2 regions of the Mesorhizobium sp. M0522 genome follow, and region 2 is predicted to be linked to the other one. Evidence: predicted binding sites of a transcription regulator. Region 2 holds the regulator's gene; the other holds the start of a gene.
What was found. Region 2 encodes LexA, which represses DNA repair genes until DNA is damaged. Its sites were predicted from a motif close to TGTTCNNNNTGTGTTCNG; they were not measured.
Positions count from the first base shown of each region.

Region 1: a site for LexA is predicted at 2,374-2,391, ahead of NKI58_RS17395 (ATP-dependent helicase). Genes of this name have one in related genera too.

Region 1 covers NZ_JAMYQW010000014.1:119,094-124,996, reverse strand. Annotated here, with positions in the region: gene NKI58_RS17395 (ATP-dependent helicase) at 1-2,332, opposite strand, end outside; gene NKI58_RS17390 (glucose/quinate/shikimate family membrane-bound PQQ-dependent dehydrogenase) at 2,585-4,897, shown strand; gene NKI58_RS17385 (hypothetical protein) at 4,908-5,339, opposite strand; gene NKI58_RS17380 (hypothetical protein) at 5,349-5,498, opposite strand; gene NKI58_RS17375 (dienelactone hydrolase family protein) at 5,765-5,903, shown strand, end outside.
Region 2 covers NZ_JAMYQW010000024.1:13,445-19,347, reverse strand. Annotated here, with positions in the region: gene kynU (kynureninase) at 1-1,018, opposite strand, end outside; gene lexA (transcriptional repressor LexA) at 1,467-2,201, shown strand; gene NKI58_RS22955 (ComEC/Rec2 family competence protein) at 2,195-4,660, opposite strand; gene gltX (glutamate--tRNA ligase) at 4,757-5,903, shown strand, end outside.

The sequences.
Region 1 (5,903 bases), on a different contig from region 2:
TGTCGAAGCGCGAGGCGCCATAGGGATTCTGCCTTCCTGCTCCTTGGCCGCCACGGCCCGAGGCGAACGAGCCGCCGCCATAAGAATTGCCGTAGCCGCCGTAGCTGTTGCCACTCTCGGCGATATCGACATGAGCTTCCGGCAGTTCTTCGAGAAAGCGTGAGGGAATGGTCGATTGCCACAGACCGTGGATGCGTCGGTTGGAGACGAACCACAGATGCAGGTTCTTCTTGGCGCGGGTCAGCCCGACATAGGCAAGGCGGCGCTCTTCCTCCAGCCCGGAGCGGCCGCCTTCGTCCAGTGACCGTTGGTGCGGGAACAGGCCTTCCTCCCAACCGGGCAGGAATACGGTCTCGAATTCGAGGCCCTTGGCCGAATGCAGCGTCATGATGTTGACCGCGTCGAGCTCGGCATTCTGCTCGGCGTCCATGACGAGTGCGACGTGTTCGAGGAAGGAGCGGAGCGATTCGTACTCCTCCATGGAGCGGATCAACTCCTTGAGGTTCTCCAGCCGGCCGGGTGCTTCGACCGAGCGGTCGTTCTTCCACATGTCGGTGTAGCCGCTCTCCTCCAGAATGGTCTCGGCGAGCTCGGTGTGCGGCGTGGTTTCGAGAGCCTTTTGCCAGCGTTCGAAATTGGCCGATACCTCGCGCAGCGCGGCGCGCGGCTTCGGCTTCAGCTCGTCGCTCTCGGCGAGTTTTGCCGCCGCCTCCAGCATCGGGATGCGCAGCGCCCGTGCGGTGTCGTGGATCTGGCGGATGGTGGCCTCGCCCAAGCCGCGCTTCGGCACGTTGGCGATGCGCTCGAAGGCGAGGTCGTCGGCGCCTTGCGCAACGACGCGGAAGAAGGCCAGCGCATCGCGGATTTCGAGCCGCTCATAGAAGCGCGGGCCGCCGATGACGCGGTAGTTGAGGCCGAGCGTGACGAAGCGGTCCTCGAACTCGCGCATCTGGAAGGAGGCGCGGACGAGAATCGCCATATCGTTCAAATTGTGCTTCTGGCGCTGGTAGGCCTCGATCGTCTCGCCGACGGCGCGGGCCTCCTCTTCGGAATCCCAGGCGGCATGGACATGCACCTTCTCGTCGTCCTCGGCGATCTTTTCGGTGAACAGCGTCTTGCCGAAGCGGCCCTCATTGTGGGCGATCAGGTGGGACGCCGTGCCGAGGATGTGCGCAGTGGAGCGATAATTGCGCTCCAGCCTGATGATGGTGGCGCCGGGGAAATCCTTATCGAAGCGCAGGATGTTGTCGACCTCGGCGCCGCGCCAGCCATAGATCGACTGGTCGTCGTCGCCGACGCAGCAGATGTTGACGGTGGATAGGCGCGGGCTTCCCTCCCCCTTGAGGGGAGGGTGGCCGGGCGAAGCCCGGTCGGGTGGGGTCCGTGCGGCAGTGCTCGACCTACCGGCGGCAGTGCTCGACGCTCTAGCGGTGCCTTCTGCGGCAACCCCCTCCGCCCGCTTCGCGGGCACCTCCCCCTCAAGGGGGGAGGATTGCGGCCGCTGCGCCAAGAGCCGCAGCCACATGTACTGGGCGGTGTTGGTGTCCTGATACTCGTCAACGAGGATGTAGCGGAAGCGCTTGTGGTATTCCTTCAGCACGTCCGGATTGGCGCGGAAGATGCGGATCGGGTGGCACAGGAGATCGCCGAAGTCGCAAGCGTTCAGCGTTTTCAGCCGCTCCTGGTAGGCCTTGTAGAGCTCGCGGCCCTTGCCGTTGGCGAAGGCACGGGCATCGCCCTCGGGGATGTCGGCGGGGCCAAGGCCCTTGTTCTTCCAGCCGTCGATCATCTGGGCGAACTGCTTGGCCGGCCAGCGCTTGTCGTCCAGCCCTTCGGCCTGGATAAGCTGCTTGATCAGGCGCACGACATCATCGGTGTCGAGAATGGTGAAGTCGGATTTGAGCCCGGCCAGCTCGGCATGTCTGCGCAGCAGCTTCACTCCAATCGAGTGGAAGGTGCCGAGCCACGGCATGCCCTCGACATTGCCTTCGCCGATCAACAGGCCGATGCGCTGCTTCATCTCGCGCGCCGCCTTGTTGGTGAAGGTGACGGCGAGGATCTGCGAGGGGAAAGCCTTGCCGGTGGCAAGGATGTGGGCGATGCGGGTGGTCAGGACGCGCGTTTTGCCGGTGCCGGCGCCGGCCAGCACCAGCACCGGGCCTTCGGTGGTTTCCACCGCCAGCCTCTGCTCGGGGTTGAGGCCGTTGAGATAATCGGGCGCGTTGTTCTGGTTGCTGCGGGCAGCCATGGCGCGCGCGGCAATGCCCGACGGGGCCACGGGCCGCGCGTTCGGTTCGTCAAAAAAGGGCATGTCTTCCGAAAAGCCGGACATCTCCCCCCGAATGTAGTGATTCGGCAGCGAAAGGCCAGAAGTGTCTCCGTTTTGTTCTCTGTCCAGTCGGTAGACTCACAATCTGAATGGGTCCGCTAACCAAAACGCCGGGCTTGCGATGGGCCGGCGCCGTAAAACGCCGAGCTTGCTTGACAGGGGAGGCGGGCCGGAGAAAGTTGCGTGGGGGCAGGAACGCAATGCGGGGTTGCCCATGGACGCGTCGCGGAGCGCACCAGTCGAAGGAGCACCGTCTTGGCTGTGGTCATCACCTCCCTGATCCTTTTCCTCATCGGCCTGGCGGTTGGCGGCGGCGGCATCTGGCTCGTGACGCTGGGGGGCAGCTGGTATTACGTCATCGTCGGTCTAGCTTTCCTTGTCGCGGCCTGGCTGCTCTACAGGCGCAGATCCACGGCGCTGTGGCTCTACGCGGCGATCGTGCTCGGCACGCTCGCCTGGGCGGTCTGGGAGATCGGCTTCGACTGGTGGGAGCTCGGCCCGCGCGGCGGCATCATCGTGCTTGTCGCGCTATGGCTGTTGACGCCATGGGCGCGGCGCGGGCTTACCGGTCCCGACGGACGCGCGCCGCTGATCCTCGCCGTGCTGGCCTCGCTTGCGGTCGCCGGCTATTCGATGACGACCGATCCAAAGGATATTGCGGGTGAACTCAACACCGACAAGGTGACGCCGACGGCCGATCTCGGCGGCAACGTGCCGGCTGGCGAATGGCACTATTACGGTCGCACGCAATATGGCCAGCGCTATTCGCCGCTCGACCAGATCACCGCCGAAAACGTTGCCAATCTGCAGCCGGCCTGGACCTATCGCACCGGCGACGTGAAAGGGCCCGACGACATTGGCGAGACGACCTATCAGGTGACGCCGCTAAAAATCGCCGACACGCTCTACATCTGCACGCCGCATAATTTCGCCATCGCCATCGATGCCGCGAGCGGTAAGGAGAAATGGCGCTTCGATCCGCAGGTCAAGCTCAACAAGGACCGCCAGCACCAGACCTGCCGCGGCGTGTCCTATTATGCCGATGCCAAGGTCGCCGCCGGCCAGCCCTGCGCCACACACATCTACCTGCCGACATCCGACGCCCGGCTGATCGCGCTCGATGCGGCGAATGGCCAGGTCTGCCCGACTTTCGCCGAAGGCGGCACGCTGAACCTGCTCGCCAACATGCCATATCCGAAGCCGGGCTATTATTATTCGACCTCGGCGCCGCTGATCGTCGCCAACAAGATCATCGTCGGCGGCGCGGTCAACGACAATTATTCGACGCAGGAGCCGTCCGGGGTCATCCGTGCCTACGATGCCGACACCGGCGCGCTGTTGTGGAATTGGGATTCCGGCAATCCGGACCAGACGACGCCGCTGCCGCCGGACCAGACCTACACCAACAACTCGCCCAACATGTGGTCGACGGCGAGCGTCGACGAGAAGCTCGGGCTGCTTTATGTGCCGCTCGGCAACAAGACGCCGGACCAACTCGGTGCCGGACGCAGCGCCAATGACGAGAAATTCTCCTCTTCGATCACCGCGCTCGATCTCAACAGCGGACAATTGCGCTGGGTGCGGCAGACCGTGCACCACGATCTCTGGGACATGGACGTGCCGGCGCAGCCGACGCTGGTCGACATCACCACGGAAAGTGGCGTGGTGCCGGCGCTGGTCGGGCCGACCAAGCAGGGCGACCTCTATGTGCTCGACCGGCGCAGCGGCGAGCCGATCGTTCCGGTCAAGGAAGTACCGGCGCCGGGCGGCGCGATCGAGGGCGACCATACCTCGCCGACGCAGCCGCTCTCGGACCTGAGCTTCAGTCCGAAACCGCTGACCGGTGCCGACATGTGGGGCATCACCATGTTCGACCAGCTGGCCTGCCGGATCGAGCTCCGGAAGTTGCGCTATGAGGGCCGCTACACGCCGCCGTCGCTGCAGGGCTCGCTGATCTACCCCGGCAATTTCGGCACCTTCAACTGGGGCGGCGTGGCAGTCGATCCGGTCCGGCAGGTGATGTTCGGCATGCCGACATACCTGGCGTTCATCTCCAAGCTGGTGCCGCGCGCCGACGTGCCGCCGCCCGGCGACACCAAGGGCAGCGAACAGGGCCTGAACCGCAATGATGGTGCGCCTTACGCAGTAATATTGAAGCCGTTCCTGTCGCCGCTCGGCATTCCCTGCCAGGCGCCGCCCTGGGGCTATGTGGCGGGTGCCGACCTTCGGACCGGAAAGATCGTCTACAAGCATCGCAACGGCACCGTCTACGACATGACGCCATTGCCGCTGCCATTCAAGGTCGGCGTGCCCGGCATTGGCGGGCCGATGATTACTGCCGGCGGCGTCGCCTTCCTCGGTGCGGCGGTCGATGACTATGTGCGCGCTTATGACCTGACGACCGGCAAACAGCTCTGGCAGGCGCGGCTGCCGGCGGGCGGGCAGTCGACACCGATGACCTACACGGTAGCCGACGGGCGCCAGTTGGTCGTCATCGTTGCCGGCGGCCACGGCTCGGTCGGTACCAAGCCGGGCGACTATGTGATGGCCTATACGCTGCCGAAATAGAGAAGTTCCTTCAGAGCCCGAGATGCCCTTTCAGGTCGGGTACCGATGCAAGTACCTCACTGGTCAGCTGCGGGCCGGCGGCTGTCTCGGCCTGCTGGACCAGCATCGTGCCGGCCTGGCTGATCTGTGCGAGCGTAAGGCCTGATGCCTTGAGTATGGCGACGCCGTTGATCAGCGCGCCGGTCTTTTCGCCGAGAGCGCCACCGAGCGCGCCCTCCAGCGAGGACAGGAGGCCACCACCGGAAGCCGCGCCGGGAGCCATGACATCATACTGCTTGGCCAGGGCGTCTGCTCCCGGGATTTTGGCGAAGAAGTTCGACAGGGTCGTGCCTTCCGCCTCGTGTTCGAGCACCGAGAAAATCGTGCCGGCGATCTTTTCCGTCAAAGCCTGGTTGAGACCGGATTTCTGGGAGACGGTGTTGATGATGTCCTGAACGTCCATGACCTTTCCTCAGGCTTTGGTGTTTGCGGGCGGGTGCCGGTTGGCGCGGATCTTGATCAACGATCGTTTGAAGGCGGTGAAGGCCGTGAACCGCAGCGCCAGCAAAGCCATAGCGGCGAGGGCGAACCCACTTGCCAGAAGCGGGGAGGGAAAGGTCATGGGCGTATTCCTTCGTCGTCAATCAGGCATTCTTTTCCCGCCAAATGGCCATTCTCGTTCGCCAAATGGCCCGAGTATGGCATAGCCCTTCGTTTTACATTGTGGTGCGTGCATTTAGCATTGCCACAAAGGACCAAAATTTAACGACAGTGCGGCGCGAGGCATCACGGCCTCGTGCAGGGACTTATGGCAGCCTCACTCAGCCGTGACTGGACCAGGCAAGCTTCGGCTCTATGTTGCCGCGGGGGGCCGACGAGGAGCGCGCCATGACAACACCTGCCGGACCCACTGTCGTCGAGCCTGTCATTACCCAGGCGATGATCGATGCCTATGACGAATACACGCATCTGACGCTCGACCGACGGCGCTTCATGGAGCAATTGACCAGGCTTGCCGGATCGGGTG
Region 2 (5,903 bases):
GTTTTTCCCCATCGCGCGTGCTCTCGAGCGTGAGCCCGTAAGTGCCGCACTTTGCCTCGACAAGCTCAATGAACAGATCCGCCAGCGCGATGCTCTTCTTGCGCACCGCCGTCATGTCGACATCGTTCCAGATGTCAAGCGCGCCCTTCAGCGTGCGCATCGACAGGACCGGCTGGGTGCCGCACAGAAACCGGCGGATGCCGGTGCCGGCCGCATAGCCTGGCTCGAAGGCGAAGGGCCGTGCATGGCCCCACCAGCCGGTGAGCGGCTGCTGGATGTCGGAAAGATGCCGCTCAGCCGCATAGATGAAGGCAGGCGCGCCCGGGCCGCCATTCAGATATTTGTAGGTGCAGCCAACGGCAAAATCGGCGTTTGCCTTGTCGAGCTCGACTGACATCGCGCCGGCGGTGTGGCAGAGATCCCAGACGATCATCGCCCCGGCTTCCTGAGCCCTGCGCGTCAGCGCCGGCATGTCGCGCAGTTCGCCCGACTTGTAGTTGACGTGGTTGACCAGCACCACGGCGGTGCGTTCGTCGATCAGCTCTTCGATGGTCGGCGCGTCGATCCCCGAGAGGCGCAGCAGCGTATCTTTTCGCGTCGAAACCACACCCTCAGCCATGTAGAGGTCCGTCGGAAAACTATCGCCCTCGGCGACGATGACCTGCCGCTCCGGTCGCATGGCCATGGCGGCGTGCAGCAGCTTGTAGATGTTGACCGATGTCGTGTCGCAGACCACCGTCTGGCCGGCCGCGGCACCGATCAGGCGCCCGAGCTGGTCGCCAAGTTCAAGCGGCATGTTGAACCAGCCGGCCGTGTTCCATGCGCGGATGAGATCATGCGACCATTCTTCGGTCGCGGCCTTGTGCAGTTCATCGAAAGCGGCACGTGAAGCAGCTCCTAGCGAATTGCCGTCGAGATAGATCACTCCTTGCGGCAACACGAAGCGGTCGCGCATCGCGCGCAGCGGATCTGCGGCATCCATCGCCTTTATGGCGGCGAGATCGGGAATTCCTGTCATGATGTGCCTGCTCCCCCCAAAAATTCAACGCAACGCCGGACACGCATCGACTGTTCTTCCATCACCTGGTTGCGCGCAGCAAGGCTCCACCGGCGAGAAGCAGCCTGACCAGGCGACTGGAAACCAGGAGTTAACCCGAGGTTGGCGTTTTGAGTTCGTTTCGTTCACGGTGCATTGACCGAACCGCGCAGTCGATACGGGTTCAATTCCGTGCCCTTTGCCGACCGACGGCCGATGTCAGTGCTGCCTTCTGGGAAGCCAGAAGGCGCAAACGAAAGCAGAATCAAGGGGATGACGCTCGCGACGGTGAAAATGCGGCATTCCGGTAGGGGCGTGGTTTGTTTCCCAAGCCTTAACGCATTCATTAAACTTTAAACAGTTGCGGAACACAACTGGAACAGATAGTGTTTGTTCTGGGTTTGTTTTTCTGATTCTGTTGGGGGTCGCTATGCTGACACGCAAACAACACGAACTGCTTATGTTCATCCACGAAAGGTTGAAGGAAAGCGGTATTCCGCCCTCCTTCGACGAGATGAAGGAGGCGCTCGACCTGGCTTCCAAATCGGGAATCCATCGGCTGATTACGGCGCTGGAGGAGCGCGGCTTCATTCGCCGTTTGCCCAACCGGGCCCGTGCGCTGGAGGTGCTGCGCCTGCCTGACTCGATCGCCCCCGGCCTCAATGCGGCACGCAAGTTCTCGCCGAGTGTCATCCAGGGTAGTCTTGGGCAAGGCGCCCCTCGGCAGGGCAAGCCGACATCGTCGCGCGTCCCTGCAGCCGGCAATGACGACGATGTCGTCGCCGCCGTTTCGATCCCGGTGATGGGCCGCATCGCCGCCGGTGTGCCGATCGACGCCATCCAGCACCAGACGCATTCGATTTCGGTGCCGCCGGATATGATCATGGGCGGCGAGCATTATGCGCTCGAGGTCAAAGGCGATTCGATGATCGAGGCCGGCATTTTCGACGGCGACACGGTGATCATCCGCAATGCCGATACGGCGAGCCCCGGTGAGATCGTGGTGGCACTGGTCGACGAGGAGGAAGCGACGCTGAAGCGGTTCCGCCGCAAGGGCGCCTCGATCGCCCTGGAAGCCGCCAATCCGGCCTACGAGACGCGCATCTTCGGACCAGACAGGGTCAAGGTGCAGGGCAAGCTCGTCGGACTGATCCGCCGCTACTGAGCTCCGCCCTTGGCGCCGGCTTTGGGGTTGTCGGCCCTGCGGTATGGCGGCAGGCCCCGTGCCGCGCGTGAAAATTTCCGCTGCACGTGCCAGGGCCGGTATGATTTTTCGACCGCGAAACGGATTTCGGCGCGCGTTGCCGCTTGTGGATCGAAGTAGACGGCGGCACTTCCCGCGCGCGCCAGTTGCCGTTTGGTGACGACGAGGACCAGCCGGTCGTGGTAGCAGGGGTTATGGGCGGTGGCGTCGTCGATGACGATCAAGCTGGCAAAGGCGCAGGCTGGCCGCGCAGTATCGCGGTCCTTGGCTTGCGCGATGATCGCGCCGGATGGATGCCTGGCAAGGCAGAGGCCGTCCGTGCAAATGAACGGCATGCCCGGCGGTAGGTCGGCCGGATCGGCAATGTCGAATTGCGGGTCGTTCTTTCCAGGTGTTTCCGGCGCGACGATAGCCTCTGATGTGAGCGCGCGTTTCCAGTTGTCGATGGTGAACTCATTCGGGCGTGCCCGGTTGACCGCGAGTTCACCGCTGCCGATCGGCAGCGCGACCAGCCGTGCGTCCTCCGAGACCAATACGTCGGGTATGCGTGTCTGCGTTGTCGTCAGCAAGCCGGCGAGCGCAAAAGGAAGTGCCGCCAGCCGCAACCAGGTCGTCGCCATGCTGGCAATGACGAGGGCGATCGTCACCAGAAGGACGGATCTCAGCGAAATCAGCCCGACCGCATCGATCGGCGAGCGCTCCGAGATCCACCCGGACAGGGCGATCATCGCCGTCAGCCCCTTGCCCATGACATAGAGGAAAGGGCCATCCGCACCGAACGGCATCGCCAGCGCGCTGAGAACGGCGAAGGGCATGACGACCAGTGAGACGATGGGCATGATGGCCAGATTGGCGAACAGGCTGAGCGGCGCCACGCGCTGGAAATGCCATATGGCGAAAAGCGCCGTGGCGCTCCCTGCAATGATCGAGGTCATCGCCAGACCGCACATGCCCAGCAGGACCTTTCGAGTGGCAAAGCGTAGCGGCGACAGCCGCGGCAGCGGCGTGGTGGCCCTGCCGGCGCGGTAATCGGACCAGCCTGCATAGGCGCCGACAAGGGCCGCCGTCGCGGCGAAGGACATCTGGAAACTCGGACCGACCACCTCGTGCGGCGACACCAGGATGACCGCGATGGCCGAGATCGCCAGGTTGCGCATGGTGAGCGCGGCCCGGTCGAACAGCACGGCGATAAGCATCACCGCCAGCATGATGAAGCTGCGTTCGGCCGCCACGACAATGCCGGAAAAGACGAGGTAGGCCGCAATCGAAAAAAGCGCGGCGGCCGCGGCATATTTCTTGACCGGCCGTCGCGATGAGAAATCGGGAAACAGCGCAAAGGCACCCCGCAGCAGCGCCATGATGGTGCCGGCGACCAACGCCATATGCAGCCCCGAGATGGAGATGATGTGGTAGATGCCGGTGCGCCGCATCGCTTCGTTGATCTCCTCGGGAATGCCGGCGCGCACGCCGACGATCAGCGCAGCAGCAATCTCGCCCTCGGCACCGCCGATGCGGCTGCGGATATGGTCGGCGATAGATTCGCGCGCGTCTTCGATCGCGGAAGAAAGCTGCGCGCCAAGCGGCATGCTGCCCGACGACACGACTTTCGGATTGCCGAGAAAAAAGCCGCTGCCGCCGATACCGGCGAAATAGCTGTCGAAGGAGAAATCATAGCTGTCGGGCCGCACCGGGCCGGTCGGCGGCAGCAGCCGCACATAGCCGGTGATCTCGGAACCGGCGGTCAGCTCAGCCGGTATCTTCATCGCCGAAACGCGGACCCGTTCCGGCATGTAGCGCAGTGTCGGCCTGGCGGTTGAGGTCACATCGATTGTCAGCCTGATGCGGCCGCTCGCCATGGGCTCGTACGATACGACGCGACCCGTCAGCCGCGTCGAGATTTCGGAACCGAGCATATGCGTTCCGACACGCCATGTCTCGAACTTGGCGGCAAGTACGCCAAGCGCGCAGAGCAGCGCCACCATGAAGCACAGGCGCGTCCTGGGCCATGACCGCGAGACGACGGCACAAAGGGCCGCGAGGAGCGCGATTGCGATCGGCTGTGGAAAGGCCGGCTCCACCGACAGCCCGAAATATACGACCACCCCGCATGCGAGGAACACCGGCACCAGCAGGAAGGCGATGCCGCGGTCGAGTTCCAGGCCGGCTGCCGAGGTTATGCTGTTGCGGATACGGGACGGTGACGGGAGGCGGAAACGCCTGGGCAGGCGTACGATGGGCTCGCCCGCGGGCACGAGAACCGTTGCTGGGTCGCTGGCCGGCAGCGACGGAGCATCGAAGCGCGGAGCGGGTAGCAATGCCGGTGCCGGCAGGACAGGCGGGGGTGCGGCAAACAGCAAGCGTTCGCTGACGCCGCTGCCAACGTCCTCGCCCTCGCCCGCACCACGGCCTCGCACAGCCATCGGGTCTGCCCCTTGCGCCCTCGACCTCCTATGCTACATGAACGCGCGACGCGCGAAAGTCCGCAAACCCACTTCCTTCGCCCGCCTGAGAGTTCCATGCCCGATAAGGTCGTCACCCGTTTTGCCCCCTCGCCCACCGGCTATCTGCACATTGGCGGCGCGCGCACGGCGCTGTTCAACTGGCTGTATGCCAAGCACACAGGCGGCACGATGCTGCTGCGCATCGAGGACACCGACCGCGAGCGCTCCACCGATGCGGCAAGCGCGGCCATTCTCGACGGGCTTTCCTGGCTTGGCCTGACATGGGACGGCGAGCCGGTGTCGCAATTCGAGCGTGCGCCGCGCCATCGCGAGGTGGCCGAGGAGCTCGTTCGTATGGGCAAGGCCTATTATTGTTATGCGACGCCTGCCGAACTAGAGGCAATGCGCGAGAGCGCACGCGCCAAGGGGCTGCCTCCCCGCTATGATGGACGCTGGCGCGACCGCGACCCGTCGGAGGCGCCGCCCGGCGCCAAGGGGGCGATCCGCATCAAGGCGCCGACAGACGGCGAGACGGTGGTGCATGACCGCGTCCAGGGCGACGTGCGCTTTCCCAACAAGGATCTCGACGATTTCATTATTCTGCGCTCGGACGGCAATCCCACCTACATGCATGCCGTCGTCGTCGACGATCACGACATGGGCATCACCCACATCATCCGCGGCGACGATCATTTGACCAACGCCGCACGCCAGACCGTAATCTATCAGGCCATGGGCTGGGAGGTGCCATCGATGTCGCATATCCCGCTGATCCACGGTGCCGACGGCGCCAAGCTGTCGAAGCGGCACGGTGCGCTTGGCGTCGAAGCCTATCGCGCCATGGGCTACCTGCCGGATGCGCTGCTCAACTATCTGGCGAGGCTTGGCTGGAGCCACGGCGACGATGAGATCATGTCGATCGCCGACATGATTGCATGGTTCGACATTGGCGACGTCAACAAGGGCGCCGCCCGTTTCGACTTCGCCAAGCTCGAGGCGCTTAACGGCGTGCATATGCGCCGGATGAACGACGCGGCGCTGCTCGACATCTTCGTCGCCACTCTGCCGTATCTTGAAGGCGGCCCGGCAATCGCCGCGCGCCTCGACGACAGACGCAGGGCGCAACTGCTTGCCGCTTTGCCGGGCCTGAAGGAGCGCGCCAAGACGCTGGTCGAACTTGTTGAAGGGGCTGCATTCCTTTTCGTCGAGCGGCCGCTGCCGG